Cellvibrio sp. PSBB006: one gene and its partner. The protein of the gene in region 2 interacts with the protein of the main gene of each other region in a pairwise test. Links are inferred from orthologs where the notes say so. Each region holds a gene or a part of one and is shown on either strand. Other genes may lie near its edges.

Region 1 (16,275 bases), 4.5 Mb from region 2 along the record:
ATTTGCAAATGGATTCGGTAAAAACCTGGTGGTGTGGCAATGAGGAAGATCTGGATTACGTGTGCGAAAACCTGCACACGTTACTGATCAAACCCACCTATCGCCGGCCGGGATTATATGAAGTCTACGGTGCAGAACTGGACGAAAAAAAATTGCAGGCGTGGAAAAATCGCATCCGCAAAAATCCGCTGCAATACGTTGCCCAGGAATATATTCCCTGTGCCTATACGCCCACCTGGCATCAAGGTGCTATCCAGCCGCGCGCCACTATCCTGCGCACCTTTGCTGTGGCAAGCGAATCTTCTTACGCGGTATTGCCCGGCGGTTTAACCCGCGTCAATCTCGATTCCACCGAAAAAATTATTTCTAACCAGCGCGGCTCGGTATCAAAGGACACCTGGGTACTGGCCACTGAACCGGAAAAGCTGGTCACCTTGCGCAGCAGCGAAAAATACCAGCCCCAGGAAACCACCAGCGAGCTACCCAGTCGTGTGGTGGAAAATTTATTCTGGATGGGCCGCTATGCCGAGCGGGCAGAATCCGCATTGCGCTTGTTGCGCACGGTGTTTATACAACTGAATAAATCCGAGAGTTTGCCCGATCCGGTGTATCGCTCACTGCTGAGTGCAGTGACCCACGTTACCTATACCTATCCCGGTTTTGCCGCCGAAAATCCCACACTGTTCAGTGATCCGGAACCGGAGATGTTATCCATCCTGCTCGACATGAATCGCGCCGGCAGTGTCGCCCACAGCCTAACGGCGATGATCAACGCGGCTGAGCAAGTCAAGGAACAACTCTCCAGCGATACCCAACGGGTTATCAATGACATTGGCGATGAGCTGCAAGCACTCAATAAGGCATTAACACCCGGCGCCCTTTCCGCTCCGGAAGAAGCGCTTGATCCGCTGGTCACTACCCTGCTGGCCCTCGCCGGTTTAATTCATGAAAGCATGTTGCGCGGCCATGGTTGGCATTTCATCAAGATGGGTCGGCGTATCGAACGCGCCTTGCAGATCGTGAGTTTATTGCGCGCCCTGCTGGTTCCAAAATTCGATGAGTCACCGCAAGACATGCTAATCGAGTCCGCCCTGCAATGCGGCGAAGCCTTGATTCCCTACCGCCGCCGTTACCAAACTGGCATCACCATGGAAAATGGTCTGGAGATGCTGGTGCTCAACAGCAAGAATCCCCGTTCGTTGATTTACCAACTGGAGCAGTTGGAATATCACTTTACCGAGTTGCCCAATACCCATGGCGTACTCACGCGGGAACGCAAGTTATTGCTTGAAGCGACCACAGCCCTGAAGTTAAGTGATGTGACCAACCTGGCCGAAAGTAACAGCGCTATCCGGCAACCGTTGGATCAGTTACTCGCGCGCATTCAATATCTGGTCGGTGCTGCCGGCAAAGAAATCAGCCAGCGCTATTTTGATCACACCCAAAGCCCGCAACTGCTGGTAAAAAATACTGAATGGCAGGATCACCTGTGAAATTTATCGTTCGCCATGTGACCAAATATTCCTACGAGCAACCGGTCAGCAGTTGTCACAATATTGCGTACATGGTGCCGCGCAATACCGCGAGCCAACAACTGGATACCATCGCGATTGCCATATCGCCCACCGCTTCGGTGAGCAATACACGCACCGATTATTTCGGCAATCAACTCTATCAATTTTCCATTGAGCAGGATCATTCGGAGCTGGAAGTGGAAGTCACCAGCCACATTCGTGTGGATGAAATGCCGATTAACCGCAACCTCGACTTCGGCAATACCTGCGCTTACAGCAAACAACGTTTGCATCAAAGTGCTGACCCGGAATGCCTCACGGCGCGCGAGTTTTTGCTGGACTCACCGATGATTCAGCAACACGCCGACCTGGCCCACTATGCCGCCGCGTTTTTTCCTGACGACCGCCCTTTTTTATCTGCGGTAATGGAATTGACGGAAAAGATTTACACCGATTTTACTTACGATCCTGGCTTCTCCGATGTCGCCACACCGCTGAGCGATGTACTGAAACATAAACGCGGTGTCTGCCAGGACTTCGCGCACTTTGCCATCGGTTGCCTGCGCTCGTTGGGCTACCCTGCACGTTACGTCAGCGGCTATCTCGAAACCCTCCCACCACCAGGGCAGGAAAAGCTCGTGGGCGCTGATGCGACCCACGCCTGGTTTGGCGTTTTTTCGCCCGGTGAGGGCTGGTTTGAGTTCGACCCCACCAATAACAAGATGGCGAGTGAGCAACACATCACTACCGCCTGGGGCCGCGACTATTCCGATGTGACGCCGCTCAAAGGCGTTATCTTCGGCGGCGGTAAACAACATACCCTCTCCGTCTCTGTCGACGTTCAACGCCTCGCCGATTAGAATCGCAACCCTGTTCTTCAGTCCCTCACAATGAGACGTTTATGACTCAACCGCTGACCCACCTGGGCGATATGCCTATTGATATTTTTTTGCGCGACTACTGGCAGAAAAAACCCTTGCTGATTCGCAATGCTCTGCCGGATTTTGTATCGCCCCTGGATGGCGACGAGTTGGCCGGCCTGGCCCTGGAAGAAGAGGTGGAATCGCGCCTGGTTGTGGAACATGGCAAGACGCCCTGGGAGTTACGTCATGGTCCTTTCGATGAAAAAACTTTTGCCATATTGCCCGAATCCCACTGGACACTGCTGGTGCAAGCAGTTGATCAATGGGTTCCGGAAGTTCATGAACTTCTGCAGCATTTTCGCTTTATCCCTAACTGGCGCCTCGATGACATCATGATCAGCTATGCGCCGGATCAGGGGAGTGTCGGCCCCCACTTTGATTATTACGATGTGTTTTTATTGCAGGGCGCGGGCAAACGTCATTGGCGTATCGGTCAAATGTGTGATGTTACTTCAGAGCGCGTAGCGGGTACGCCGCTGAATATTCTTAAACACTTTGATGTCGCTGACGAATGGATACTGGAACCGGGTGACATGCTGTACATTCCGCCGGGCGTCGCGCACTGGGGTATTGCCGACGGAGAATGTATCACCTACTCCATCGGCTTTCGCGCGCCCAGCCAGGCCGATATTGTCTGCGAACTGACACAGGATATCGCCAGCCGGTTAACCAACGATCAGCGCTTTCGTGATCCCGATTTAAAAGCCCAGAATAACCCCGGCGAAATCAGTCACGCTGCAGTGGAAAACCTCAAAGACATTCTGCTCGCCCAACTGACCGACGAGAACCTGGCTCATTGGTTTGGCAAGCACATGACCGAACGAAAATATGTTGAAGAAACAGACAGTGAAGAAACGGTCGACAACGACGATTGGCGGGCGGCCATGCGCGAAGAGGAACTCCTGCTCTGGCGTCATCCTGCCGCGCGGTTTGCTTACCATGTCCTGGCGGATAAAACGCTGTTATTTGTGGATGGGCAATCTTTTAGGTGTTCACGGGAGCTGGCCGAAACGCTGTGTCAGATAACAGAAATTGATTGGCCCACCCTGGAACCTTTGCTGGACGACCCACTCAATCTTCCCGTTATGACCGCGTTGATTAACCAGGAAAGCCTGTTACTCGATGAATAAAGCAGCTTGCAAACACCAGCAGGTTTTCTGGTCCGACGCGGAAGCGGTTTTGCGTCATATCCGCACGCGCGTATTCATGGACGAGCAACAGGTTTCCGCCGCAGATGAGTGGGATGGTCAGGATGAAACCGCCATTCATTTTCTGACATCACTGGATAACGGTCAGGCCATTGCAACAGCACGGGTGCTGGTTGAAGCCGATGCGGCAGGCGAATCGCTCTATCATATCGGCCGGGTTGCGGTGTTAAGGGATTATCGCCGAGAGGGTGTTGGCCGCGCATTGATGGCTTATGTTATTGATTGGTGTCTTCAACAATCATCTTCAGCGCGGTTGTACCTCCACGCACAAACCTCGCGCACCGCGTTTTATCAATATCTTGGTTTTGTGCCCCAGGGCACAGAGTTTATGGATGCCGGAATTCCCCATATCACCATGTGGTATCGTCCCGCCCAGTAGCATGGGAGTTTTATCATGAGCCAGACTTCTTCTGTCAGTGATCAATTAATTCTGCTGGAAAATTGCACGGATTTTCAGGAGCACGCCTTGAGCCTGGCGCAGGACGCGCGCCGTCAGATTGCCATCCTCAGTACGGATCTGGATATTGCGGTGTATGACCGTGATGAATTTGTGAGCGCAATATCTCAATTGGTTCGCAACAGCCGCTTCGCTCAAGTGCAAATTCTGGTCAAAAATACCAAGCCTTTAATTGAACGGGGCCATAAACTGGCGCGGCTGTCGCAACGATTATCCAGTAAGGTTCTGTTGCGCAAGCTAACCATCCAGCCAGAAAATGCCGATATGGGTTTTATGTTGCGCGATAACGATGGCTTATTGTTCAAGAACGATGACCTGGTCTTTCGCGGCTTCGCTAATTATGCAGCGGCGGTCGAAGTGAAACGTTTGCGCGAAACCTTTGACTACCTGTGGCAATACGCAGAACCTGAACCCGATCTCCAACTGCTGCACATTTAATGGCTAAAAACAGCGTTTTTTTCGAGGAAAACGCTACTTTCTTGTTGCCGATTCAATTTTTATACTATATATATAGCGTCAACCTTTGTGGTGGGCGCTTTAAGCCTATAAAAACAGGGGTTTTTGAAGACGCTGTCGATAAAACTTTCTGTTTAAACAATGGTCAGGTATTCAATTCAACCCCTCGTTGCATGCAGTTAACCGCTGTATGTTTTACTTGAATAATTAAAAGGAAACCAATATGGCCGCTAAAAAACCAGCCGCAAAACCAGCCAAAGCCGCAGCCAAGCCTGTTGCTAAAAAAGCACCTGCTAAAGCGCCCGTCAAAAAAGTTGCTGCTAAAGCTGCTCCTGCTGTTGTTAAGCCCATTGCAGAGCGCCAGAACAAAACCCAGATGCTGACTCAAATTGCTGATGCAACTGAGCTGAGCAAAAAGCAAGTGCAGTCCGTATTGGACGAGCTGACCAATATCATTGAAGGTCACGTTAAGAAAAAAGGTGTGGGCGAATTCGTTCTGCCAGGTCTGCTGAAGATCACCACTGTGAAAAAGCCGGCGACCAAAGCGCGTAAGGGCATCAACCCTTTCACTGGCGAAGAAGTGATGTTCAAAGCCAAGCCAGCCAGCACTTCTGTTAAAGTGCGTCCGCTGAAAAAACTGAAAGAGATGGCGCTTTAATATCAGCCTGATTTTGGTTAATAAAAAACCCCGCAATGCGGGGTTTTTTATTTATGGCCAGTAGTGTTGTTTGAAAGGCACTTCGTCGTCCGTTTGTCATTAGGGCCTTGGTTTCGAAACCCTCAATTCAGGGATGAATTGAGGGAGCTACAGGGATGTATTCATGCGTTTTCGAAACCAAGTCCCTAACGACAAACGGATCACATAGAGGGGCGGATAATCTCAAAGCCTTCGCCCACTAACGCATTTTGTATACGTTTGATGCGATCTTGCAGTTGTTCAGGGGTGTAATCCAATATATTGGCCTTACCCCAGATCGGCTGTGGCCAGGCAGGATCGTCGGAGAAACGGGCGATGTGATGAACGTGCAGTTGGCGCACTACATTGCCTAAGGCCGCTACGTTCATTTTATGGGCATCGAAGAGACTGGTCATGACTTCTGACAAGCGGCAGGATTCGCGTATCAGTTGCAGTTGGTCTTCTTCGCTGAGATGGTGGATTTCGTATACATCCTCCCGTTCGGGGACGAGGATGCACCAGGGATAGTTGGCATCTTTGCTCAGTAATAACAGAGATAACGTAAAGCGCCCGATGATGACAGAATCCTGCGCGAGTCTGGGGTGAAGTTCAAACATAGCAATTACCTTTTAGCAAAATCGGAATCCTGCCGCCGCATAAATCGACGAATCTGTGAAGATGCCTTCTGTACCGCGCGCATCAAGCACCGTAGAATAAGCGCCTTTGATCCCGAGTGTCACGATGAATTGAGCAGCCGCCTTATGGCATAGACAGGTATCTGTGTGCCAGGTTCGCTGCGCGTCGGGGTCCAACATTCACCTCCCAGTATAGTCATTGAAATAAGAAGCCACGTTTATGCGCGCTACCCGTTTTTTAATTGCCACGCTCAAAGAAACGCCCGCCGATGCAGAAGTGATCAGCCATCAATTGATGCTGCGCGCAGGCATGATTCGTAAACTTGCCTCCGGACTCTACACCTGGTTGCCCTTGGGCTTGCGCGTGCTGCGCAAGGTAGAGCGCATCATTCGCGAGGAGATGGACAAGTCCGGCGCGCAGGAGGTGCTGATGCCAGTGGTTCAGCCCAGCGAGCTGTGGATTGAATCAGGCCGTTGGGAGCAATATGGTCCTGAGCTGTTGCGGATTAATGATCGCCACGACCGCGCCTTCTGCCTCGGCCCAACACACGAAGAAGTCATCACCGATTTGATTCGCAACGAGCTGAACAGCTATAAGCAGTTACCGGCGAATTTTTATCAGATACAGACCAAATTCCGCGATGAAATCCGGCCCCGTTTCGGTGTGATGCGTTCGCGTGAATTTATTATGAAGGACGCTTATTCTTTCCATGCGACCCAGGAATCCTTGCAGGATACTTACGATGTGATGCATCGCACTTACTGCAATATCTTCAGCCGCATCGGATTACAATTTCGGCCAGTACTCGCCGATACCGGTTCGATTGGTGGCGCTTTCTCCCACGAATTCCACGTACTCGCCGCCAGCGGTGAAGATGCAATCGCGTTTAGCAGCGGCAGCGATTACGCCGCGAATATTGAAAAAGCCGAGGCGTTGCCACCGGCATCTGCACGGCCAGCACCCAGCCAGTTATTGCATGAAGTCGCTACACTTCAACAACATACTATCGATGAAGTCAGCGCTTTCCTCAAAGTCTCCCCGTCACAGGTTGTCAAAACCCTGATCGTATTGGGCGAAGCAGAAGCCGGTAAAGAGCAACCCCTGGTCGCGCTGGTATTGCGTGGTGATCATGAGCTCAACGATATCAAGGCTGAAAAATTAACTGGCGTCGCGGCACCGCTCACCTTTGCGCCGGAAGCGCGTATCAAGGCAGAGCTTGGAGTTGGTTTAGGCTCGATCGGCCCGGTGGGTTTGCAAATTCCGGTCATTGTGGACCACGCCGCCGCGCATCTGGCTGATTTCGTATGCGGTGCCAATAAAGATGGTTTCCATTTAACCGGGGTGAATTGGGAGCGCGATCTTCACGTGCCCATGGTGGCAGATATTCGCAATGTGGTGGCCGGTGACGCCAGCCCGGACGGTATGGGTACGCTGGATATCAAACGCGGTATTGAGGTGGGCCATATCTTCCAACTCGGCACCAAATATTCTGAAGCGCTCAAAGCGCGCGTGTTGGATGAAAACGGTAAAGAACAAACCATGATCATGGGTTGTTACGGTATCGGTGTGACGCGTGTCGTCGCCGCGGCTATTGAACAGAATTTTGATGAGAACGGCATTATCTGGCCCGATGCTATCGCGCCTTTCCATGTGGCGCTGATTCCCATCAACATCAGCAAGTCACCGGCGGTCGCGCAAAAATGCGAAGCACTGTATACAGAATTACAAGCTGCCGGCATTGACGTTTTGTTTATGGATGATGAAAAAGCGCGCCTGGGTGTGATGCTGGCCAATACCGAATTAATGGGTATTCCGCACCGCATCGTAGTGGGAGATCGCGGCCTGGAAAGTGGCACCCTGGAGTACAAAGGTCGTCGCGATGCAGATAAACAGGAAATACCCGCCGGTGAAGTCGTAAGCTTCCTGACGAATAAAATCAAGCAGGATTAACGTTGTTTATAAACAGGTTCATCAATACAGATGAACCTGTTTTCTTTCAACAATTATTCCGCAGAAAAATTGTCAAGCTGCATGAATTGCTCCGGCAATAACACCTGATGAGTAATCCGCGCGGCCAATATCGCTCCGTTAAACCAATGCACTTCGTTCATCCGCGCACCGATTGATGTCTTACCGGTTTTGGCAATAGGCAGGTAATCAACCTCCGCCGACAATTCTTTCTTTCCGTTTACAAACGCTGTGAATTGGCGATCCTTATAGGTGATTGCCGCGTGAGTCCATTGTTCCATAGGATGAACCAGACTCGAATCGATCAGCGTGTATTGCGACACCTCGGATTTAATATAAGTGTCCAGATACCACTGACGTTGATCATTCAAACGCAACTCTATAGTAATGCGGCGGTTGGGATTCTCCGGTGCTTCAATATGAAAGAAACGCGGCTCAAGGTTTTCGGGATAGGCGTCGTTGGGTTTAAAGATAATCTCCACAGTAAATTCGCTCGCACCGTCCAGTGGATTATCATCCACCAACAAGCGATCACCATCGCCATCAAACATCACGGCCGTGCCGTAGACGGAGTCCACCAATTGCGGATTGCCTTGTGTTACTACCGGCAGGCCCGCAATCTGCTCAAGAGAATCAATACGCCATAGATATTGTTGCGGCTGGTTGGCGCAACCTGTGCCTACCAGCAAAATACAAAATAGCAATGTTTTTATCGTGGTTGATCTCATAGCTTTCTCTCTTTTTTGTTTTGATTTTCTTTGATGGTGCTTTTTGTGATTAATCGGACTTTGATTTGTCATCGTTATAATAATCCCGATGAGCCTGGTCGAGCTTGCGGCTGACATCACCGGGCGAACCGGTTTTACGAGCCAACAAACTATAGGCCACCGGCACGACAAATAATGTCAGAAACGTGGCCAACAACACGCCAAATATCACCACAATACCAATAACAAATCGGGTTTCCGAACCGGCGCCGCTGGAGATCACCAAAGGCACAGCTCCCGCCACCGCCGTTAAGCTGGTCATTAAAATCGGACGCAATCGCGCTGAAGAAGCCTCCAATAACGCCTGATGAAATTCTACACCGCGATCACGCAACTGGTTAACAAATTCCACAATCAAAATGCCGTTCTTGGCTGCCAGCCCGATCAACATGATCAAACCGATTTGCGAATATAAATTAAACGAGTTGCCTGTGATGTACAGCCCCAACATACCACCGAGAATCGCCAGGGGTACCGTCAGCATGATGACAAACGGGTGAATATAACTCTCGAATTGTGCTGCCAACACCAGAAACGTAATCAGGATACCGAGCAAAAAGATAAACATGACCGAACTGCCGGCGGTTTGAAAATCCCTCGATAAACCTTTGTAATCCACAACCGCAGAATCCGGCAAATGTTCTCGCACCAGACCATTTAGGTAGTCCAGCGCTTCACCCAGCGCCAGCTCTTCGGAAAGGTTTGCCTCTATTGTTAACGAGCGGACTCGATTGTAGCGATTCAAGCGGCTGGCATCGGCCATCTCACGCAACTGCACCAGATTTGCCAGGGGGATCAATTCACCAGAGTGCTCCGAGCGCACGTACATGTTTTGCAAGCTGGTGGTAGTACGCTGCTCATCGCGTTCACCTTGCAGGATCAAATCGTATTCTTCACCATCATCAATGTAAGTTGTAACCCGGCGCGAACCCAACATGGTTTCCAGTGTCCGACCGATGTTGTTGACGCTCACGCCTAAATCCGCTGCACGGTTGGTGTCGATAATGACTTCGACCTGCGGCTTGGTTTCCTTGTAATCCCAGTCGATGCTTTCGAGGCCGGGGTTACTGGCTTCGATTTTTTCTAACATGATATCGCGCCACTCGGCCAACTCATTATAAGAGCCACCACCGATAACAAATTGCACCGGTTTTTGTGTCTGCGAACCGAACCCCTGACGCATTACCGGCGCCGCTGTCACGCCGGGTAAATCGCTGAGCTTCGCGCGGATTTCATCCATCACCACAAATGCGCTGCGTCGCAGACTCCAATCGTTCATCACAGCAATGATAATCCCGCTGTTAAAATTTTCTGCCGTGCCAAAGGAGCGCGGCGAGCGCACCATCAAACGACTTATTTCATTGGTATCCACATACACCATCATGCGTTTTTCAATTTCGTTCATGTACTCTTCCATGTAGGAAAAGCTAGCACCTTCCGGTCCGTTGACCATGACAAAAAATGTACCCCGGTCTTCACGAGGCGCGTATTCGGAAGGAATTAAGCGCGATAGCATAAAAGTCGCAAATAATAATCCAGCAAAAATCACTACCACGAGCTTGCTGCGATTCAGGCAGGCGTTGATCGAACGCGTGTAGTAGTGACGCAGGCACATGGTCCATTCGTTGATTTTATCGACCAGTTTATTTTTATGGTCGTTACGTTTAAGAAACTGGGACGCCAGCATGGGCGAAAGCGTCAAGGCGATGAGCGATGAAAATGCCACAGAGGCCGCCATGGTTATCGCAAATTCGGAAAACAGGCGGCCGATATCACCCTTCAGGAAAACAATCGGCACAAAGATCGCAATCAACACCAGGGTGGTTGCAATAACGGCAAAGCCCACTTCGCGCGTACCGTCGAACGCCGCCAGTAACGGCGGTTTATTTTTTTCTTCCATATGGCGAACAATATTTTCCAGCACCACAATTGCATCATCCACCACCAGTCCGATAGCCAGTACCAGTGCCAACAGCGTTAACATGTTGACCGAGAAACCCAGCACAGCAAGCACCGTAAATGTTGCAATGATAGAAACCGGTACAGCCACCGCCGGCACAAGCATGGCACGCACACTGCCGAGAAACAGATAGATAACCAATACCACCAGAAAAATGGCGATGCCCAGCGTGAGATACACTTCTTCGATCGCGCGTTCAACAAAGATAGAACTGTCATAGCTGTCTTCAATGCCCATGCCATCCGGCAAGTTAGCGACGATGCGATCACGCTCTGCTTTTACACCGCGCGCTACATCAATGGTGTTGGCAGTGGATTGTTTACTGATACCAATCCCGACTTGATTGACGCCATTACCGCGAAACATATTGCGGTCTTCTTCCGTTCCTTTTTCAACCCGCGCTACATCACCCAGACGAATCAGGTAACCATCTTCACCGCGCTGCAACACCAACTGGGAAAAATCCTCAGCGGTGAGATAATTGCGGGCCATGCGCACCGTAAACTGTCGCTCCTCAGATTCGATACTGCCCGCCGGCAGCTCAACATTTTCTGCGCGCAAGGCATCTTCAACATCATTAACGGTCAGGTGGCGCGCCGCCAGTTCACGACGATCCAGCCAGATACGCATGGCGTAACGTTTTTCACCACCAATCCTCACGCGCGCCACACCATCCACCACAGAGAAACGGTCTACCAGATATCGCTGTGCATAATCAGAGAGTTCCGGCGTGGTCATATTGTCACTGGTAAAGTTAAACCACAGGATGACGTCTTCATCTGAACTCACCTTTTCAACTTCCGGTGGTTCAGCTTCGATGGGTAAATTACCCAACACACGGGATACACGGTCACGAATATCGTTTGCCGCCGCGTCCATATCCTGCCCGACATCGAACTGCACCACGATGTTGGAGCGACCATTTTCACTGCTGGATTCAATGTAACGAATGCCCTCCACGCCGGAGATGCGATCTTCAATAACTTTGGTGATACGTGTTTCAACAATGCTGGCTGCAGCCCCGGGATAATCCGTGCGAATCGACACCACTGGCGGATCGATATCAGGGTATTCGCGTAGTGTCAGGCGCTCGAAAGCCACCAAACCAAAGGCGATGAGAAGAATGGAAATAACGGAAGCAAAAACCGGGCGTTTGATCGAGACATCGGAGAGTAGCATGTGGGTTACCCTCAGGATTTAGTTGAATCGATCAGTTCAGATAAACTTTCCTCACCGGTTTCTTCGGCGGTGATATTGATCAGCGTACCAGCGCGAATTTTTTGTAAGCCATGGGTTACCACTTTTTCGTCGGCGTCCAATCCATTGAGGATTTCCACAAAACCGCGCAGGCGTTGACCAATAGTGACCTGACGACGCTCTACCGTAAACGTTTCACCCTGGGGCTGAACCACAAACACAAAATTATCACTTCCCAAAGGGACCAGCGCCGCTTCAGATATCACCAACGCTTCTCGCTTGTTGGCATAGAGGTTAATACTCATCAGCATGCCCTGCTTTAACTCGCGATCATCATTGGGCAACAGGGCTCGTACAGTAATCGCACGGGTCACGGGATCAATCTGATTATCGATGCTGTAGATCTTACCTTCGAATACCTTATCGCCCAGCGCACGGCTCTTGGCCATGATAGGTAAATCAACTTGTAAACTGCGCAGATAAATCGCCGGCACCGTAAAATCAAGTTTCATACGGCTGTCGTCATTGATGGTGGTGATTAAATCTCCGGGGGAAACCAGGGCGCCGACGCTGATATTGCGCAGGCCAACGACGCCGCTGAACGGCGCATCGAGATGCAGGTCTTGCAAACGCGCATCAATAGCAAGGTAACGTGCGTGAGCCGATTCGTATTCACGCATGCGCTGATCAAGCAAGGATTGGGAAGCAGCCCTGGTTTCAACCAGAGAGCGAACCCGCTCCATTTGCTTGCGTGCTTCTTCCATATTGAAACGCGCTTCATCTAACAGTGCCCGCTCCTCGGCGTTAGTCATTTCCACTAACACCTGGCCTTTTTTTACACGCTGGCCGTCATCAAAATTAATATTCGTCACTGTCTTGGTAACGTTGGACGTTAAGCGAATGGATTCATTGGCCCGCAAAGTACCCAGGGCTTCAATGCGACTTTCGAGCGGTTGTGATGTGACGGCCTGAACAATGACATCGACTGCTTTCGTGGTTTGTGCCATCAGGGGTGGGACTAACATCATCAGTGAGCCAAATAAAATAGCTCCCGGCAGGTGCAATCGCATCATCACTTTCTCTCTTATTACCCGATCTGCCTTAGGGCAGGAATCATTTTTGGCGCAGACTCTATCACATCTTTCAGCATGAAATATAAAACATCCATGCCAACCATTTACGCGGTTAAAAGTGGAAAGATTGGGCTGAGAGAGACGACGCCATGCGTTAACGCTGGTTTATCTCGAAAGATTACGCTGATGATGAGACAAGCGATAAGCAGTTAACAATTGTTTACAGTGATATAACACTTGTTAACCGGTTGAAGAGACGGGAGGCCATTGGCCCGATAAACAAACATTTATTCAGTAGCTTTAATTGCCGAGGAGATTTGCGGTTGCGTGAAACCCCGGTATTGAAGAAATCGCATCTGACGCGCCTTTTCTTTCATATCCTGCGGCTCAGAAATACCAAAACGTTTATGCCTTTCCGCAACAGCCAGCTCAAACCAATCCTGGTCGGAAGAATCAAGATATAGATTAATCAAGGTTTCGCTGATACCTTTTTCTTTCAACTCCAAAGCTATGCGTATCGGCCCTTTACCTTGACGTTTGCGCATGATTATAAAAGCTTCTGTATAACGTTCATCGCTTTGAAGATTCTCAGCGGTTAATACAGCGATAACGGCAGCGACATCAGCCCCCTCAAAACGTGGCGCAAGCTTCCGGCGCAATTCATGTGCGGAATGTTCGCGCATTGCCAGCAAGTTCATGGCAGCCAACCTGATATCGGAAGTCGTCTTGTTATCAGCCACGAGAGGCTCGTCCTTATTACATCATTCAAAAAAATGGCCGCAAAGCGGCCATGGGTTTACAAATTTTTCACATTACATTGGTGGAAATTTACTGATAATTTCAACAACCGCGCTGGTCAAAATTTCTCGTTGCTCTTGGGGGGTTAAGCCGCTGCGCAGACGTTTTTCCGATACACCCCGCCAAATAGGCTTTTCCGTTTTCGCATCAACGATATCAACGATCAAACTCCCTTGGTTGTACACGCGAGCCGAGCCGGTGGTGCCGTAAAACAGCGGTGCTGGATAGTAATAACGGTAACCTCTGCCATAGTAGCCATAACCGTAGAGACGATCATAGGTTCCCGGGTCCAGTTTTTCTTCAATAACAATATGATAGTTCACCAGAAAATCAGGTTTGGTATCAGCCGGTGGCTGCTGATAACGCTGACCTAACTCCCGGTCAATAACGGAATGTATATGGCTAAATGTAAAAGGAGAAATGAGGATTTCATCCTTCGTTTCCTGCCGGGCTTCTGCTACGTGGTAGGTTTTCAGGGTAGAAAAGTCATAACCCGAAAGATAATCAGTGACAACATACGGTTTACTTGAGCATGCACCCAATATGGCGAGCGTCAGAAACAAACCAATCAGGTTACTAAAGCGAATCATTTCACACCTCTACTTTACTTTCGGCTTATAGGTTTTAACGGAGTAATGATGAAATCTGATACGCAGCATACCCACCACATTGTCAGCGCGCAACTTATCACTATTTATCGCTTCGCCCCGCTATTCCACCTGAAAATCTGCATAGCCATGTAATCGACAGTAGCTGGATAAAAATTCGACTCTGCCTCAATAGTGAAGTTCAGCCGCACTCAAGGGAGATTCTGAAAGGAACGACGGAAACCAGGCCATCCAAAGCCCGATTTCCGTCACAGACGATTTAAGACATTTCTACTTCATCTTCTGAGTCAGCGCTGGTGCCGAGCGACAACTGCGGTGTGTTAAGGAGTTCGGCCCGAACCTTCTGCTCCAGCTCTTTGGCGATCTCCGGATTTTCCTGCAGAAATTTCATGACATTGTTTTTACCCTGGCCAATCTTATTGCCCTGGTAGCTATACCAGGCTCCTGCCTTGTCAACCATGCCAAGCTTGACTCCATAGTCGACAATCTCACCCATACGGTTGATGCCGCTGCCGTACAGGATCTGGAATTCCGCCTGCTTGAAGGGTGGAGCAACCTTGTTCTTCACCACTTTTACGCGCGTTTCGGAACCGATCACTTCTTCGCCTTCTTTTACAGCACCAATACGGCGAATATCCAGACGCACTGAAGCATAAAATTTCAGCGCATTACCACCAGTAGTGGTTTCCGGGTTACCAAACATAACACCGATCTTCATCCGGATCTGGTTGATGAAGATCACCAGACAGTTAGCATTTTTGATATTACCGGTGATTTTACGCAAGGCTTGTGACATCAAACGCGCCTGCAAACCGACGTGGTGATCACCCATTTCGCCTTCAATTTCCGCACGGGGCGTCAGTGCAGCTACAGAGTCCACAACCAATACATCCACCGCACCGGAGCGCACCAGCATATCGGTCACTTCCAGAGCCTGCTCGCCGGTGTCCGGCTGGGAAATAATCAGGTCTTCCACTTTAACGCCAAGCTTGGCGGCATAAATCGGATCAAGCGCGTGCTCCGCGTCGATAAAAGCGCAGTTACCGCCTTGCCTTTGAGCTTCGGCGATAACCTGTAAAGTCAGGGTTGTTTTACCGGAAGATTCCGGCCCATAAATTTCAATAATCCGGCCTTTGGGCAAACCACCGATTCCCAGTGCTACATCCAGCCCCAGTGAACCCGTAGAAATCGCTGGAATGGCAACCTGCTCCCGGTCGCCCATGCGCATCACAGTACCCTTACCAAATTGACGTTCGATTTGACTCAGGGCTGCTTGTAGCGCCTTTTCTTTATTCGCATCCATCCGACACCTCAACTTAAATGAAAAAATGATCTGAATTTGTGTGGCTTGTTTTGCCAATCTTTTACTTACTACTGGCGAAAGCATACACCAAAAAGCTGTATACGCAAACAGTACTGTTAATTTATTCAGGTTTTTTTGATTGCTCGCCCAACAGCGCCAACAGCCCTTCCAAAGCAATAACAACAGCCTGTTGCTGAATCTGATTGCGATCACCGTCAAGCTGATAGCAGCTTGTTATTGGCTGACCTTTGGCAATCGCCCATGCGAACCAGACCGTGCCGACCGGCTTTTCTGCACTGCCGCCACCCGGCCCGGCGATGCCGCTGACCGCAACCGCAATGTCAGCCCCCGTTAGCGATAAGGTTCCGGCAGCCATTTGGCGCACGACATTTTCACTGACGGCTCCTTCATTCGATAAGGTCTCGCTATCCACACCGAGCAGATGCTGCTTCGCGGCATTGGCATAGGTAACCAGACCATACTCAAACCAGTTAGAGCTGCCGGGAATGGCGGTAATAGCCGCCGCTATACCACCACCCGTGCATGATTCCGCTGTGGCTACACGCCATTGGCGCAGCTGTAGCGCGTCACCCAATTCAGCCGCCAACTGCAGCAGGGGCTTATGATCTGTCATCGGTAAACTCCGCTTAACCTTCGGGAAAGTATGCCAGTGCTGTGTCGAGGGCAAGCATTTTAATGATCTATCAGCGTCAGGCCGAGCGACTTTTCGC
Region 2 (16,477 bases):
ATGATGGTGCTGGAAAAATCCCGCACAATAATTTTGTCGCCCCAAGCATAATAAACACCCGTTAACTCGGCAACCAATTTTCCCGACGCTTCGCCACTGGTCAGTGAAAAATTGGCTTTACCGATGAGTTCACGCCGCTCAGAGCGAACATTACGCAACTCTTTCAGCGCACGCACCCGCCCTTCATTTCGAGTACGACGGGCCTTGATTCCCTGGCGAATCCAGACTTCCTCCTGAGCCAACTTTTTATCGAACAGGGCGTTATGACGCGCTTCTTCAGCCAGCGCTTGTTCGCGGTACACCAGATAACTCTCATAATCACCGGCCCAATAGCGCAGGTGCCCGCGATCCAGTTCTGCAATATGCGTAGCGAGAGTTTGCAACAAGGAGCGGTCATGGGTAATAAAGACCAAGGCACCTTTAAAATTAAGCAGCTGCTTTTCCAGCCAATCGATAGCGGCAATGTCCAGATGGTTGGTCGGTTCGTCGAGTAATAACACATCCGGCTCGCCCACCAGGGCTTTGGCAAGCGCAACGCGGCGACGCCATCCGCCGGACAATTCGCGCATAAAGCGCTCTGCCGGCAAGTCAAGGCGGGATAGCACCGTCTCAACCTGCTGTTGCAAATTCCAGCCATCCCGCGCTTCGATTTGTTGTTGCAGCGCGGCCATTTTTGCCATCCCGGCATCGGAGATTTCCGCTGCGTGAGCCAAGTGGCGATATTCCGCCAGCAATTCACCCATCCCCTGAAATTGCGCAGCAACCACATCAAATACTTGACGGTCGTCTGCCTCCGGCAGATCTTGCTCCAGCCGCGCAATGCGCACGCCGCTTTGCCGGATGATATCGCCTTTATCCAGGTCAACCTCTCCGTCGATCACTTTCAGCAAACTGGATTTACCCGCACCGTTACGTCCAATCAAACACAACCGTTGGCCGCGCTCAATCGTGAGGTCAATCTGATCCAGCAATACTTGCAAGCCGTAACTCAGATACGCTTTTTCCAATTTAATCAACGACATAAGAAAATCATTCATCCACTATTACAAAATGCCAAAAGAGCCTTGGCTGACGAGGGTCCGCATGATACCGCTTTTATCTCCAACAACGCAGACTAAATTGCGTTGTAGGTATAGGCATAATGGTGACTGAAGCAAGCCAGAAAATGGAACCGGACCCAGGTTGAAACGTCGAACCAAACGAATACTTAACGATGCCGGTTACCGTCAGATAACTATAAAAACGGGTGAATAGGTGACAGTATTTTCTTACTTTATATCAATATGTTAGAAAATTTATCTCTATAGAAGATGAAGTTTACTCCGGCCACTGGCGAATCCGATAATCCACTGTTATTCTCAATGTATTCGCTATAAATGAGGCTGTCCGATAAAGCCAGAATTTTTCAAACCGCGTTAAGGCGTACCCGAGGTTTTCAATGCGCGCATGGTTGTTGTTTGCACTCCGCCCCATTTCTGCTGGAGTGTTTGGTAGTTTTCTAATGGTCTCCAGTGCTGTCGGCGTGGAAAAAGAACCTGTCGTTGCGCCTTCACCGGCCGCAAGCGAAGCGGTTGCAAGCGAAACAACTATTGCCACATTGGTTCAGGTTGATCGCACTGAGCAACGCAAGAATTACGCCGCAGCAAAAACAGCATTGAATCGCCGGCAAGTACAAACGTATAAAAAATTGATTGCCACCCTGGAAGACTATCCGCTCCTTCCCTACCTTGAGTATCAGGATATTGGCAACCGTCTGAATACTTTACCCAAAGCAGATGTCGCCGCTTTTTTATCTGAATATCCTGATTCCTATCTGAGTGATCGCTTATTGCACCGTTGGTTAAGAACCTTGGCGAGCCGCCAGCAATGGCAGGATTACAACACGTTTTACAATGCCGAACTGAATGACGCGGAACTAGCATGCAACAGCCTGCGTGCACGTTTGGAAACGGGCGATGAAACAGCCTATGAGGATGTAGCCCCGCTATGGAACATCGCTGAATCGCAATCCAAAGCATGCGATCCGGTATTCACTCGCTGGATAACCGCCGGCAAACTGACGCCTGCACTCTTGTGGGAGAGACACAGCAAGGCTGTGCAAGCAGGCAATACCGGCCTTGCCGGTTATCTGTCGCGCCAAATGGCGGAACCGCAGAAAAAGCTCGCCTTGCTCTTTCAGGAAGTCCGCCTGAATCCGCGTATCCTGGCGCAAACCTCACGTTTCAGTACCCAATCCTCAGAAATGCAGGAGATCATCCTTTATGGCTTGCAACGTCTTGCCTTACAAGATGCGTCCAAAGCGCTGACCCTGTGGCAAGGCTATGATGCGCAACAATTGTTTGAAGATAGCAAGCGGCTGGAAACCCAATACCACATCGCCACACGCCTGCTGCGCCAGGACAACCAGGATGCAGCAGAGAGTTTGCTGTCCTCGATATCCCAGATTACCAGTACTGACCTGACCGAAGCTTTGATTCGCGATTCCTTGCGCAAGCAAGACTGGGAAAAGGCTTATAACTGGTTGACCCGGTTACCCGTCGAAGCCCAGCAGACCGAACGCTGGTTGTATTGGCGTGCACGCATCATGGAAGAACTTGATATTAAGGAAGTCGATGGTCAAAGCGTTCAGTCGCTGTATAACCGCGTTGCGGCCACACGCAGTTTCTATGGTTTTTTATCCGCCGATAAACTGGGATATGAATACCGCCTGGTCGATAAGCCGATGTTAATTTCCCCGGAACTACAATCTCAGGTTGAACAGGCCGCGGGCGTTCAGCGGGCACGCGAGCTTTATATCCTGGGTGATATTTATGGTGCGAGCCGCGAGTGGTTTCACACTACGCGTCGCATGAAAACCGACGAGATCGTGGCAGCAGGTCGCCTGGCAGATCGTTGGGGCTGGCATCGTCAGGGTATCCAGGCAATGATTGACGCAGAGTATTGGGACGACCTGCAAGTTCGCTTCCCGCTTGCCTACCAGGAGCACGTGGCGACTGCCGCGAAAGCAACCTCGGTGAACCCGCTGCTTTTACTCGCCATTGCACGGCAGGAAAGTGCCTTCAGCCCGGATGCCCGTTCTCCAGCGGGCGCTTTGGGTCTGATGCAGCTGATGCCTGCAACGGCACTGCATACCGCAAAGCGAGCAGGCATCGCCTACTCCAACAAACACGATTTATTAAAGCCGGAAAAAAATATTGCGCTGGGTAGTCGTTACCTCAACCAATTATTGAACCAGTTCAATGGCAACCGCATCCTTGCGGCAGCAGCTTACAATGCCGGACCAACCCGCGTTAAACAATGGCTCAGTAAGGAGGACGCAAAGTTACCTTACGACGTCTGGATTGAAACGATTCCGTTCCATGAAACCCGAGGTTACGTGCAAAACGTGTTGTCATTTTCAGTCATCTACGGCTACCGGACTGGTGAAAAACAACCTTTTATTACACCGCTGGAAGCCAATAATTCGTTATAACTTTCGCACGAAAACGCAAGGCTCGACTTTGGCAAACAAAGCGGGCCTGTTATTTTTTTTGCGCGCTGCCCAACCGCCAAGACGGTTTACTATTGGCAACAAGGTGTGCAACCCACCTACTCTATCCAGCACGCAATCGGTGCAACTGATACCTGAAAAATCGGAACGAGGCCATACTCGCCCTGACCTGAGTTTTCATTTAGCCATATAAGTCATACAATGAAGGGCAGCTAGTTCAACATCATTGATGCCACCAGACTCGCATGGTTGATCAACGGTAAGGATTTCATAGTAGTCTATGTCCGAGTTATTGCCTTTGCTGGCGCGCCAGCCGATCTTCAATCGCAAGATGCAAGTGGTTGCATATGAGCTGCTATGCCGAAGTTGTGATTTGAATGAATACACAGCAGATGGCGGCGACATGGCCAGCTCACAAGTTCTGCTGCATACCTTTACCGAATTATCCATCCACAGTGTCGTCGGTCATCATCAGGCCTTCATTAATTTCACCCGCACCTTGCTTCTGACCCCACCGCCATTCGACCGACGGCAACTGGTTGTGGAAGTGCTTGAAGGTCAACAAATTGATGCACAAATGTTGCACAGTCTGCGCAGTCTGCGCGAGCAGGGTTACACCATTGCACTGGATGACTTTGAGCTGACCGATGAAACGCGAGACCTCATTCCCTATGCGGACATTATTAAACTGGATGTCCTGCAATTGTCGCCCGACCAAATCCGCGAACATATCGATTACCTCAAGCCCTTCGGCCTTACGTTGCTAGCGGAAAAAGTAGAAACCTACGAGATGCTCGAATACTGCAAGGATGCGGGATTTGATTTATTCCAGGGCTATTTTCTCGCGCGCCCCAAAGTGATCAAGGGACGCAAGATCACCGAAAATAAACAAGCAGTACTGCAATTACTGTCTGTTTTACACGACCCGGATGTCCCACTGGAACAGGTAGAACAGTTGGTTGCACGCGACCCCATGTTAAGCTACAAACTCTTGCGTTTGGTCAACTCCGCCGCCTTCGCCCTGCCACGCACAATTGAATCACTGCGCCAGGCCATTACCTTGCTGGGATTAAACATCATCAAGAATTGGGTAAATTTGCTGGCGATGGCGAATCTCGGCGATAAACCGATGGAACTAAGTATTGCCGCGCTGACGCGCGCCCGAATGTGCGAAATTATTGCCGCGACCATGAGCGGTAAAAAACGTCAGGATACTTTTTTTACTGTAGGTTTATTGTCGACCTTGGATGCATTTATGGATGCCCCCCTGGAAATTTTACTCAGCAATATTTCCTTAAGTGAACAATTGAACGAAGCCTTGTTACAACATTTGGGAGATGAAGGAAAAGTGCTCGATATCGTTGAGCATTATGAGCGCGCAGAATGGGATAAAATTGATTGGGATTATCTCGGCTCGCGCAATATCTCTCCGGATACACTATCCCATATTTATCTGGATGCGCTGACCTGGGTTACCACCACCATGGAAACCATGGGCTTTAATCCACGTTAACCCTGACTATGCTCGGCAATAAAATCCCGCGCTTGCTCCGCAACAAAAGGCCAGGATAATTCCGCAGCCGCCCCTTCAAATGCAACAACCGGGATGCGAATACCATACCGTTCAATGAGCGCATCTGACTCTGCAATATCAACTTCCTGCAAACGCAATCCGAACTCTGTCAGCAATGGCCACAACACGGTCTTGGCGGTGTCGCACAGGTGACAGCCCGCCGTGGTATAAAGAATAAGAGGTGACATAAAAAAACCTGCTACAAAAAAAGAATTGTAACAGGTTTTATTTATTCAGCACCTGGCAGGACTCAGGACCATCAAACAGGCTTCATACTGTGTAGCACCTGTTCAACAAAATCGCGGAAACGTTGAGCGGGAGATGACGTTTCATTTTCATCCGTTGCTACAATCTTTTCGCTTAAATCCAGCAACAAGGTTTCCGGCTCAGAAAAATTATTTGCCGTCTCCAAAGCATTCAACAAGTCACGAACAAATTTGCCGACGGGCAAGAGATGCTCACCAGGATTTTCCCCGATAGGTGCATCATTAAATTGTTGATAGGCCGTGCTCACCCGCTGTACTTCAACTTGGGTTAAATTCAGCGAGAAAGCCGTGATGTGTTGCTGATCATACCCCAGCGCCAAAGCCTGATTAAAAGCCTCGTCAAGATTGCCGTTGAAGAACTCACCGGCCAGCTTATTAATTTGCCCCAACAGTTCTTCAATGGCCTGCATCTCATCATCATTTAAATCGCCCTGGATTGACCAGCTGGATTCACGGGTAGAGCTGTAGGATGCACTCATCGTCTCAGCCAAGGTATAGCTCTCACTATTGCCCGCAACACCTCGCGCATATTGACCACTAAACGCTTGGGCACTGCTGGCAGAAATGGTGACTTTATCACCTTCGGCTGTCGTTAATTGAAAACTGAAACTGCTGGCACTGGCGTATTGATAGCTGCTACTGGCCAAGGCTGCATAAGCTTGCTGGCGCGTCGCCTGTGGGGTGGTCTCAGGTGTAGTTGTGGGTTCGTTTTTTACCAGCCCGCCAAGGAATTTTTCTCTGAGGGCATCAACACCGGTCAACACCAGATTGTAGGTTTTGCCAATATCTTGTTCAACGTCCGGCGATAGCATACTCAGCGCTTTCAGCTTTTCACTGGCTTCTGCAAAACCTTTCTTGAAACCCGCCAGTCCCGCTTCCAGGCGCGACGCCAGTTGCTCCTGGGTAGCACCTTCGGCGACATCCATCTGTAGACGACGCTCGATAAAGCCCAGGATATTACCCGCGACTTTTTCTGCCGTCAGTGGTTCAAGGGCCGCAAATTGACCCACTGCGCCCTGCTTGGCCTGTAATTTTTCATAGCCCATGGTCAGTGTGCGCTCAAAGAGCGCAAGCGCGTCTTGCCGGGAGGTGGCGGAAGAAACAGCAGGATCTCGGGAAATACCGGATTGCAAACGGGTATTGTCTGATCGGTTACCATCCGTCGTTTGAGCATGACTGCTCAAACGAAACGGTGACTGGGAAAGCGGTGGAATTTGCATTGAACCCCCATAACAGCTTAATCAACGTCGATTACTGAGGGTTATCGGCCAAAGTTTAATCAACTTTAGCCGCTTTTTTAACGGCGGGTGAAATAAAGTGCGGCAACCACTACCACGGCAATAATCACCAATAACGCCAGCCCCATCCGACCATGTCTGGGCGTATCTTCCTCGCGAGGCTGGGAAGGTCGCGCGTGAATTGAACGTTGACCGGCCGCTTTCACATCACCAGCAACATGTGCAGATTGGCGGGGTTTGGCGATAGGTTTGGTTTTCGGGATCGGCGTTGCATCCGGCACTTTTGATGCCGGCGAACGCACCGTGGTTTTGGCCAGGTCATCAGTCGTAGGGCCTATTACACCAAAACTGAGAGTATCAAAGCGAAGCTCGTCGCCGCGCTTTACCCTCGCCTCTGTTACTTGTTTTCCATTCACAAAGGTGCCGTTGGCGGACCCCAGATCTTTGACATAAAGGAGTCCGTCCAGCACTTGCAATTGTGCGTGTCGGCGGGACAAGTGTGCAGCGGCAAGACTGATGTCGCATTCGGTAGCGCGCCCCACGATGGTCATTTCCTTGATAGGAAAAACACGATTAGCCAGCGCGGTGTGATTAGCTTTCAATGCCCAACCGGTTGTCTTGGGTGTTGGTGTTCGTAGTTGGGTGACATTACCAGCTTCGACTACCGCTTCCTTGGGTTCGCGTTTGGGATCAATTACCTGAAGCTCTACTGCTCCAAGCGTGATCACATCATCCGGTTTCAATGTGCAAATACTGGAGACTTCCTCGTCATTCACCTTGACCGGTTTTTCAGGCACCAGATTTTTCAAGGTAAGTTGTTCGTGCTCGACCAGAACTTCAATGTGACTATCGGCAACGTCTGCATCATCGACAACCAGATCATTGGTTATAAGCCGACCAATGGATACCTTTGGTTCTACTAACCATACCGCATTATATTTATTGTTTTTGAAGCGGATTTTTAGCATATAAGGTTCCTTATTTAGAGAGCACCGGGTCTAGAGAGCACCAGGCCTAAAGAGCACCGGGTTAATTCGGAGGGCACCGCGGATAATGCTATAGCATGCGCCGCATTTCAACTGTGAATCACTTGGATAGATTACTAAGGCAACCAAAGTTGAAACACACCACCACCCAAAGGGCCCTGATTGGCCAGTTGAATGTAACCCTGCTGCTCGCGGGAGCGATGCAAAGCCGCAACACGATGCGCAAACAATAACCCAAGGTTAGTGCTACCGGAAGAAAATGATACGCCGGCATTTATCTCATGCGGTGCAGCTAACATACTGGCGGGATAACCCTGACCATCATCGGCTATGGCTATGCAGAGTTTATTGTCGATAATCTTGGCAGAAACCAGCAAAGTACTGCGACAGTAGCGCGCACAGTTCACCAGAATATTATTTATCACACCACCGATCAGCTCCCCGTCAAAATACCAACTCAAATCTTCGTCGCAATCCAGCTGCAAATGAATACCCCGTGTACGAAATAGCATATCGTTACGAGCCAGCTGTTCTTCAAGTACATCAATGACATGGTGCTCATCTATCTGCACTAACAGGTGTTCATGCTGCATCCGGTAAAGCGACAAGAGTTGAACCAACTCACTGTTGATTCGCGCGGCCTCATATTCCAGTACGGCATAGGTTCTGGTCTGTTCCGCATCTTGTGGTGGAGACTTTTCCATCATGGTCGCAAGCGTGTTCAGCAGCATCCCCAGGGAGTTCTTCATATCGTGAACACTGGACGCCAGCACAAAGGCGAAATCCAGAGGCGTGTCTTTGGCAGAGGTCATATCGTTATCATCAATCATATAAAACGCTCACAAAAATGGATCAACGTCGACGGTTGTTATCGAGGTTGCGCAACATGTCCTGCAATTGGCGAAAGCGTCGATATTGGTCATGGGTCGGCACGATTTTATCGTCGATCTGCGCCAGGGTATCGATTGCCAGATCCATGGAAGCGGCGTCAACATCCAGCTTTAATTTATCCACCAACGCTTGCACCAGATTTAAACGAATACCGATGTGGTTTGGGAAAGTTTGCAATGCATCTTTAAAGCATTGAATCGCCGCGTCATAGTCTTGAGACTCGTAACAAGCAATACCCTTTTTATTTATAGATGCCACCAGGGAGCGGTTTTTCTCACTGGCGGGCTCTTCCAGCAACGCATCCAGTTTTTCCAGGTCTCGCTCCGAACCTTTATAGCGTTCCAACAAGCTACGAGTCAGTTCATCCGCCATATTTTTTTGGCCGGTAGCGGTATAGGCCCGAACCAATTCCACCTCAGTATCAATGGGCAAGGCCTCAATGTTCGCACTCAAATTACGCGCATTTTGTAATAGCTCTTCTGCTTTCTTCGCTTCGCCATTGGATGCAAGCAGTTGCGATTCAATCAGTTGTGTTTCAACTTTTTCTTCGGGCGTTTTGCTGAAACGTTGTTCCAGTTCCGCCATCGTTTTCAGCGCCTCACGCAATAAGGGTTTGGCCAGTATTTTATCTTCACGGAATAACGCCAGCGTTGCCCGCGCAAAGCCCGTGTGATTCTCCAATCGATCATAATAAGAGTTTTCACCGAGGCGCACGGTTCGTCGATACGCGTTGGCTGCTGTTTCAGCATCATTATTCATCATGGCGATATCGCCCAATTGTTGTTGCCGCAAGATTGACAGAGGCGATATTTCCACGGCCTGCTGTAATACGTCCTGCAAGCGTTTATGCAGAGGCTGTTCGCGATAAATCTCAGCTTGAAGATCGTATGCTTTCATGCATAAGGGATTGGTACTCATCACGTCTTCAAGCCACTGCTGGGCGCTCACCAGATCGCCTTGCAATTTTTTAACCCGCGCCATCCCCACTTGCGCCCAATCCAGTTGTCGCACGTCCAGCACATCCCGATAAACTGTCTCGGCTTTCTCATAGTGGCCAGTGAGGATATAGAGCTGCCCCAGAAATTTTTGACACTGATTGGCATAGCGCCCACTGTCTTTGATCTCACGCAGGCACAAGGCTTCGGCAATCTCCCATCGTTCATCATCCATTGCCTGCATAATCGGCAACATGCGCGCACGCTGTGCAAACAAACGACCCAGGCGTTGCTGCAAGGCTTTGGTGGTGATGGGTTTGGTGAGATAGGCATCTGGCTCGTAATCATAGGCGGCCATGATGATACTTTTACTCGACTCCGCCGAAATCAATACAAATAAGGCATAACGGTTAAGGTGGCCATTCTCGCGCAAATCTTCCAAAACCTGCTGGCCGGTTTTCCCCTTGCCCAGGTTATGATCACACAGAATCAGATCGTAGGATTTATTCTTGCAGTGACGCAGGGCATCGGCACCATTAACGGCGCTGTCAATGAACTGAATACCGATGTCCTGCAACATATTACTGACAGTCACACGAAAGCTATCGAAGTCGTCTACTATCAAGGCGTGTAGCTTATGGTATTCCGCCTCAGCCATAGGGAGCCTCTCTCCAATCCAAAAAAGCTATTGTTGGAGCATAGTCCAATTTATCCGGGAGAAAAGTGCCAGAGCAAGAAAAATTGAGAATCAGGAAGGATAAGGTGTGCGACGGCGCGACTCGAATATACAGTTTCCATTACCTCGCTTGGCACTGTGTTTTGCATCGGCCAGAAGCAAGGAAACCTGATGGTGCGTCATACATGCCAGCGGATCGGGTTGAACACAACCTATTGCAAGCGTCAGTGGACCAAAACGCTGGCGGTTACCTTCGCGATCATGGCTCCAGTATTCACTCTGCGGTGTGGGCAGAACGGTGTGATAGACATCCGTAAACGACGCCAGAATATCTTCGCATCGCGCGCGCCAGTCCTCACTGCGAAATACAACGATGAAATCGTCACCGCCTACATGACCAACAAAATCTTTTTCCGTATCCACATTCGCCATCAGCAACTGCCCCAGTTTCACAATGACTTCATCACCATAACTATAACCAAAAGTGTCATTAAATGGCTTGAATTGATTGATATCGCAATAGGCCACCACAAATTCCGTGTAGCTGTTAAGCAGGTAATCAATCCATTCATACAGCGGGACATTACCCGGCAATTGCGTTAACGGATTACTGTGGCGCGCAGCGCGCAATTTTTCTTCCGTGATACAGCGCAAAAGATTCCGCACTGTACCTACCCCACGATATAACCCTTGCTCGCTGATAATAAAATCTACACTCAGGTTTTGCTGGGGATCTTCTGTGATCAGTTGGCCTGCTACTTTAAGTTCAGTATCAATTTCCAACGTCAGGGACAGTGGGCTGACAAACTCGGTAATCAATTTCGTGGAGTGCAACTCATGACCGTAGCGCTGCGCGAAGATATTCAATAATTCCACACGACTGACCATACCGATCGGTTGATTGCCGGCAACAACGGGGACACAGGTCAGGCGCACATCCGCGCGAAACATCTTGACGACGTCCGCCGCTGGCGTGCCGGGCGAAACGACTACCGAGTCAGCCAGTATGTCGCCCACGGTGCGGTGAAAAAAATCCGGATGACGGGGAAAGCGTTCGCGCTGAAAACCGGATAATACCGGGGGAGCCTGGCGCATTGGCTCTGCCATGGGCCGCGCCAGATAATAACCTTGCGCATACTCCACGCCCATCGCGATCAAGGTGCGCAATTCGGCAGCAGTCTCTATGCCTTCTGCGATCACTTTATTGCCCATGCGATGGGCAATATCGAGCATCGCACGAACAAATTCCCGCTTCACCGCATCCTGATCGATTCCGCTGATAAAGTGGCGATCAATCTTCACATAATCGGGTCGCAACTCACTCCATACCCGCAGGCCCGCGTAACCGGCTCCCAGATCATCCAGTGCCACTGCAAACCCTTGCCGCTTGAAATGGTCCGATGCGGAACGCAACAATTCGAACTCATCCAACGGCTGGTTCTCTGTCAATTCAAATACCAAGCGTTCTGCGTTTAAACCGACACGTTGGAGGATTTCCCGGGTTACACCATCGCGGTAATTACTGTCAGTGAAACTCAGGGGCGACATATTGAGAAATAACTTCCCGGGCAAACCCAGGCTCACGAACTGGTGACAGGATGCTTCGCGACACGCATATTCCAGGCTCGCCAGATGACGAGCCGAGCGCGCCGCAGCAAAGAGTTGATCAGGTGTATGCAGCGGGCTATTTTCCGGGCCGCGAATCAAGGCTTCATAGCCAAGAATTCGAAGGCTGTCGAGCGCAAAAATTGGCTGAAATAATGGCGTCAGCAAACGTAAATCAATCAAGCGCTGCAATTCTCTGTGCAGGTCCGGTTGCGCGGGAGAAAGAGCGTTTACAGAGGGAAGGGATTGGCGTGTATTCATCGCAATATCATCGTTTTGAATTGTGACGTTTTGATGAAATTGCATCGATACCAGGGCCGTTTTTACACAAACTTAACTACTCTGCCTGCCGCCAGAGCGTTACAATGCGCCCCCATTTATCAAACCGACAACACCTATGTCCGACCATAAACCCGACAACATTTATGCAAATCCCCTGGGCCAATCAGGGCCGTTTGTTTTTGATGAAACCGTCGTCAATGTTTTTCCGGATATGATCAAACGTTCAGTTCCGGGGTATGCCACCATCATCAATATGATTGGCAACCTGGCCGAGCGCTATGTTCAGGCGGACAGTGTCTGCTATGACCTCGGCTGCTCTCTGGGCGCAGCGACCCTGGCGATGCGTCATCGCATTCGGGCCGCCAATACCCGAATCCTCGGTGTTGATAATTCAGCCGCGATGATTGAACGCTGCCAACAAGTTATTGCCGCCGACAGCGGGGAAATTTCTGTAGAGCTGGTCTGTGGCGATGTGCAAGACATCAATATTGAGCGCGCCTCCATGGCGGTTCTGAATTTCACCTTACAGTTCATTCCGGTTGACCAGCGCCTGGCTGTACTAACGGCCATTTACGAGGGCTTATTGCCTGGCGGCGTATTGATATTGTCTGAAAAGGTTGCCTTTGAAGACCAGCCTCATCATGAACTGATGATCGAATTGCACCACAATTTCAAACGCAGCAACGGTTACAGCGATCTGGAGATTGCCCGTAAGCGCTCCGCAATTGAAAATGTGCTGATTCCCGAAACCCTGGCGACCCATCGCCAACGTCTGCGAGAGGCAGGTTTTGGCAGCGTGGATGTCTGGTTTCAATGTTTTAATTTCGCCTCCATGATTGCAATCAAACCATGATGGATTACCACGCTCTGCTCGCCGCCTTACCCCACACGCCCCTCGCCCCCTGGCTGCCCGATTTGCCGGCTCAAATTGCTGCAGGCCTGAGCGAACAACGCTACGGTGATCTGCCGGGCTGGAAACAGGCATTGATGCAAATGCCATCAGTTAAAGCGTCGCAGATCGATTTGCAGCGTGGCGTCGTCATCGGTAACACGGATGATTGTGATGAAACCACTCGCGCACAGCTGCGCGCGGCCCTCGAACAACTCATTCCCTGGCGCAAAGGGCCCTACCATGTCCATGGGATTCACATCGATACCGAATGGCGCTCGGACTGGAAGTGGGATCGGGTTTTACCGCATCTAACGCCGTTGAAGGATCGACTGATTCTGGATGTGGGCTGCGGCAACGGTTATCACTGTTGGCGTATGTTGGGCGCAGGCGCTTCACGGGTTGTTGGTATTGATCCCTCTCCGCGCTTCGTCGTGCAGTTCCATATGATCAAACAGCTGATTGACGCGCAGGCTCCGGTGGATGTGTTACCGGTAGGTATAGAAGACCTGCCTCCCAAACTTCAGGCGTTTGATACGGTGTTTTCCATGGGTGTGTTTTACCATCGGCGCTCGCCTATGGATCATCTGCGCGAACTGAAAGAAGCCTTACGTCCCGGCGGACAATTGGTGTTGGAAACGCTGGTTATTGAAGGAGAGATGGGCGAGGTGCTGGTGCCCGAAGGCCGTTACGCGATGATGAATAATGTCTGGTTCTTGCCCAGTTGCGCCACGCTGGTGTCCTGGCTGCGCAAGATGGGTTTTGCGAATCCGCGGGTGGCGGATGTCTGCCCTACCACTGCGGATGAACAACGCTCCACCCACTGGATGCGCTTCCATTCCCTGCCGGAATTTCTCGATCCTGAGAACCCGGCGTTAACGGCGGAGGGCCATCCGGCGCCGATTCGCGCCGTATTTCTGGCGGAAGCGCCCTGATTGATCAATCGTCCAGGGCTTGCAAGGGTGTATCCAAGCCAAACTCGGCGTGAACCTGGGCGCACCAGCGATTAAGGCGCTCTGCGGTCAGTTGTTCCTGCTGGTCTTCATCCAATGCGAGGCCGACAAACATGCCCGCACCGGGAATCTCGGCTTTGGATGCGTCAAATTCATAGCCTTCCGTGGGCCAGTGCCCGACGATGACCGGGCCGGACTGGATAATGACATCGTGCAGCATGCCCATGGCATCGAGAAAGTAGTCGCCGTAGCCAAACTGATCACCCAAGCCGAACAGGGCTACCGTCTTGCCAGCAAAATCCACGGCGGCGATGTCATCCCAGAATTCTTCCCAGTCTGATTGAATCTGGCCAAAATCCCAGGTGGGGATGCCAAGGATGATCCGGTCGTACTCGGCAAATTCCAGTTGGGTAACATCGGCAATATCCATCACATCCACCATATCTTCGCCGAAGCGTTTCTGGATACGGTAGGCAACACGCTCGGTATTACCTTCGTCACTGCCGAAAAACAGACCTATCTTGCCCACATTCACCTCGGGATTGCCGGAATATAAAGGAATCGAGTCGGCGGGCCGCTAGAGCCCGCCAAAAAGAGTGCGGATTTTCCCAACATTGTTTGTTGGGTGCAAGGGTCAAACTTCGTGATAAATACTACAAGGGTGCTTCGTAGTTCGTTTGTCATTAGGCTCTATGTTTCGAAAACACATGCATACCTCCCTGTAGCTCCCTCAATTCATCCCTGAATTGAGGGTTTCGAAACATAGAGCCTAACGCCAAACTTGCGTTGTGCTAATGTCAATTCAGATAACAGAAGGAAGCGGATCAGGCCCGGGTATCAGCCGCTTTTTCGCGCCAGTGTTCTTTACGCTTTGATTTCATCTGCTCCATTTTTTCTTTCTGTTCCGGTGTCAGGATGCTGAGCAGAAACTGTTTGTCCTTGGCCCGCGCGATCACTTGTTGTGCATTCAGGTCGCCCAGTTTATCCGCCAGTATGGCTACTTCTGCTTCATCCGCGTTGTTGGCAACCGCCTGATGTAATGCTCGCTGCGCTTCACGAACTTGCTGGCGCTGTTCACGATAGTTTGCGCGTTGCTCATCTTTATGTGCGGCTAATGTCTGTTTTTGTTCGTCGGTGAGTTCCAGCATTCTGGCCATGTGTTCAAATGGGCGGTCTCCTTTCATGTGTTGATGAAAGCTGTGTTTGCCTTTGCAATCTTTACCTGGGTCTGCGGTCTCTTCCGCCAGGGCGTAACTGCCCAAAGAAACCACCGCCAGGGTGGTAATACCAGTGATAAGATGACGCCAATTTTTCATCGTATTCATAATTGAATCTCCGAGGGTTAGTCGATCAGACTTGCTCTCTTGGCAACGCGACCTATCATTCAAGTAATACCCACTCAGGTCAGTTACCAACAGGTTTTTACGACGAGAGCCTGATGAAATGCTCTTGTTGTCGTTGGAGCCAGTATCTCTGATGCAATGTTAAGAAGGGTTAAACAATTCACAATAACCATGACACTTTGCGTGGCGCTGTAGCACACTTACTTCCACAGTATCTGATCAGATGGACTACCCATGAATAAATTGCTTTTGATCGATGACGATAAAGAACTCTGCCAATTACTGAATGAATATCTCTCCACTGAAGGCTTCGTCGTCGACATGGTGCACGATGGACAGCAAGCCGTAGACCTTCCCAACCACAATCAGTACGCCGCTATCGTTCTCGATGTCATGCTGCCCATCCGCAATGGTTTTGATGTGCTCAAACAATTGCGTCAGAAATGCCAGACGCCGGTACTGATGCTCACGGCTAAAGGCGACACGATTGATCGGGTGATCGGTCTGGAGATCGGTGCTGATGATTATCTGCCCAAACCCTGCGACCCGCGCGAGCTGGTTGCACGCATCCGCGCAGTATTGCGTCGGGCTACGCCAAACCAGGCTGCGCAACAGGCGGTGGAGCGGATCAGCTCAGACAAATTGACCCTTCATCTGGGCAGTCGCAGTGTGACCTGGGAAGACACTGATGTGCCTCTGACCGGTACAGAATTCAGTGTGTTGGAGTTATTGGTGCGCAGTGCGGGGCAAGTGATCAGTAAAGATGAAATGACGGAACAGGCATTGAATCGCAAACTGACCCCTTATGATCGCAGTATTGATGTACACGTCAGCAATATCCGCAAAAAACTAACCGCCGTCGGTGCCCACAAGGATTTGATTATCAATGTTCGCGGTGCAGGTTATATGCTTACATTGAACGATACCGAATAACCCTTCATGACCCGCCTGTATCTCAAGATATTTATCACCTTCTGGTTGATTACCGCCCTGATTATTGTGGCCACTAACGTCGTCGTGCATTGGTTCGACATGACACCGGACCGCATGCAACGCTCAATTGATCGCGACGAAGAGCCGGCCAAACGCCTGCTGTTTCAAATGACCGGTGCGGCGATCAATCGCAATACCAAACAGGTGATGCAGGACATGCGTAGCATGCCCGCATGGTCCACCCGTTTTTTCTATGTGGTGGACAAAGACAACCGCGATCTGCTGGATCGCCCCCTGCCTCCCGGCGTATTGGTTTTGTTGCCCAAACTCACCAGTCGTCATCCCTACGATAAAGTCCAGGATCGCAATCGCAAATTATTCGGTCGCTACATCACGCTTAACGATGGCAATAGCGTG

Evidence for each region.
Region 1: the proteins of CBR65_RS02730 (region 2) and CBR65_RS21375 interact in binary tests that used the Escherichia coli proteins (3 or more experiments, as listed by UniProt). The link is inferred for Cellvibrio sp. PSBB006 from one-to-one orthologs.

The regions. Positions count from the first base shown.
Region 1 is NZ_CP021382.1:5,124,564-5,140,838, reverse strand. Bases 11,850-14,617 are described here. They hold CBR65_RS21375 (regulatory protein RecX), read right to left. Parts: upstream 13,576-14,617; coding sequence 13,123-13,575; downstream 11,850-13,122. Other genes in these bases: recA (recombinase RecA), read right to left, coding at 14,501-14,617; CBR65_RS21370 (DUF4136 domain-containing protein), read right to left, coding at 13,648-14,223; CBR65_RS21380 (efflux RND transporter periplasmic adaptor subunit), read right to left, coding at 11,850-12,835. Also shown: CBR65_RS21430 (circularly permuted type 2 ATP-grasp protein), read left to right, coding at 1-1,493; CBR65_RS21425 (transglutaminase family protein), read left to right, coding at 1,490-2,374; CBR65_RS21420 (cupin domain-containing protein), read left to right, coding at 2,416-3,567; CBR65_RS21415 (GNAT family N-acetyltransferase), read left to right, coding at 3,560-4,024; CBR65_RS21410 (hypothetical protein), read left to right, coding at 4,040-4,540; CBR65_RS21405 (HU family DNA-binding protein), read left to right, coding at 4,782-5,216; CBR65_RS21400 (HIT domain-containing protein), read right to left, coding at 5,417-5,851; CBR65_RS21395 (proline--tRNA ligase), read left to right, coding at 6,090-7,820; CBR65_RS21390 (LamG domain-containing protein), read right to left, coding at 7,874-8,566; CBR65_RS21385 (efflux RND transporter permease subunit), read right to left, coding at 8,616-11,744; more of CBR65_RS21380, read right to left, coding at 11,756-11,849; more of recA, read right to left, coding at 14,618-15,544; CBR65_RS21360 (CinA family protein), read right to left, coding at 15,666-16,178. UniProt on the Escherichia coli protein: Modulates RecA activity through direct physical interaction. Can inhibit both RecA recombinase and coprotease activities. May have a regulatory role during the SOS response. Inhibits DNA strand exchange in vitro.
Region 2 is NZ_CP021382.1:583,021-599,497, reverse strand. The notes cover bases 12,543-15,512. They hold CBR65_RS02730 (flavodoxin), read right to left. Parts: upstream 14,314-15,512; coding sequence 13,771-14,313; downstream 12,543-13,770. Other genes in these bases: CBR65_RS02720 (response regulator transcription factor), read left to right, coding at 15,362-15,512; CBR65_RS02725 (Spy/CpxP family protein refolding chaperone), read right to left, coding at 14,609-15,109; cmoB (tRNA 5-methoxyuridine(34)/uridine 5-oxyacetic acid(34) synthase CmoB), read left to right, coding at 12,795-13,766; cmoA (carboxy-S-adenosyl-L-methionine synthase CmoA), read left to right, coding at 12,543-12,795. In the rest of the region: CBR65_RS02785 (ATP-binding cassette domain-containing protein), read right to left, coding at 1-1,022; CBR65_RS02780 (transglycosylase SLT domain-containing protein), read left to right, coding at 1,439-3,472; CBR65_RS02775 (EAL and HDOD domain-containing protein), read left to right, coding at 3,771-5,003; CBR65_RS02770 (glutaredoxin family protein), read right to left, coding at 5,000-5,251; CBR65_RS02765 (DUF5610 domain-containing protein), read right to left, coding at 5,323-6,549; CBR65_RS02760 (FHA domain-containing protein), read right to left, coding at 6,627-7,535; CBR65_RS02755 (sensor histidine kinase KdpD), read right to left, coding at 7,670-8,383; CBR65_RS02750 (tetratricopeptide repeat-containing response regulator), read right to left, coding at 8,406-10,037; CBR65_RS02745 (bifunctional diguanylate cyclase/phosphodiesterase), read right to left, coding at 10,128-11,921; more of cmoA, read left to right, coding at 12,058-12,542; more of CBR65_RS02720, read left to right, coding at 15,513-16,060; CBR65_RS02715 (ATP-binding protein), read left to right, coding at 16,067-16,477. UniProt on the Escherichia coli protein: Low-potential electron donor to a number of redox enzymes. Involved in the reactivation of inactive cob(II)alamin in methionine synthase.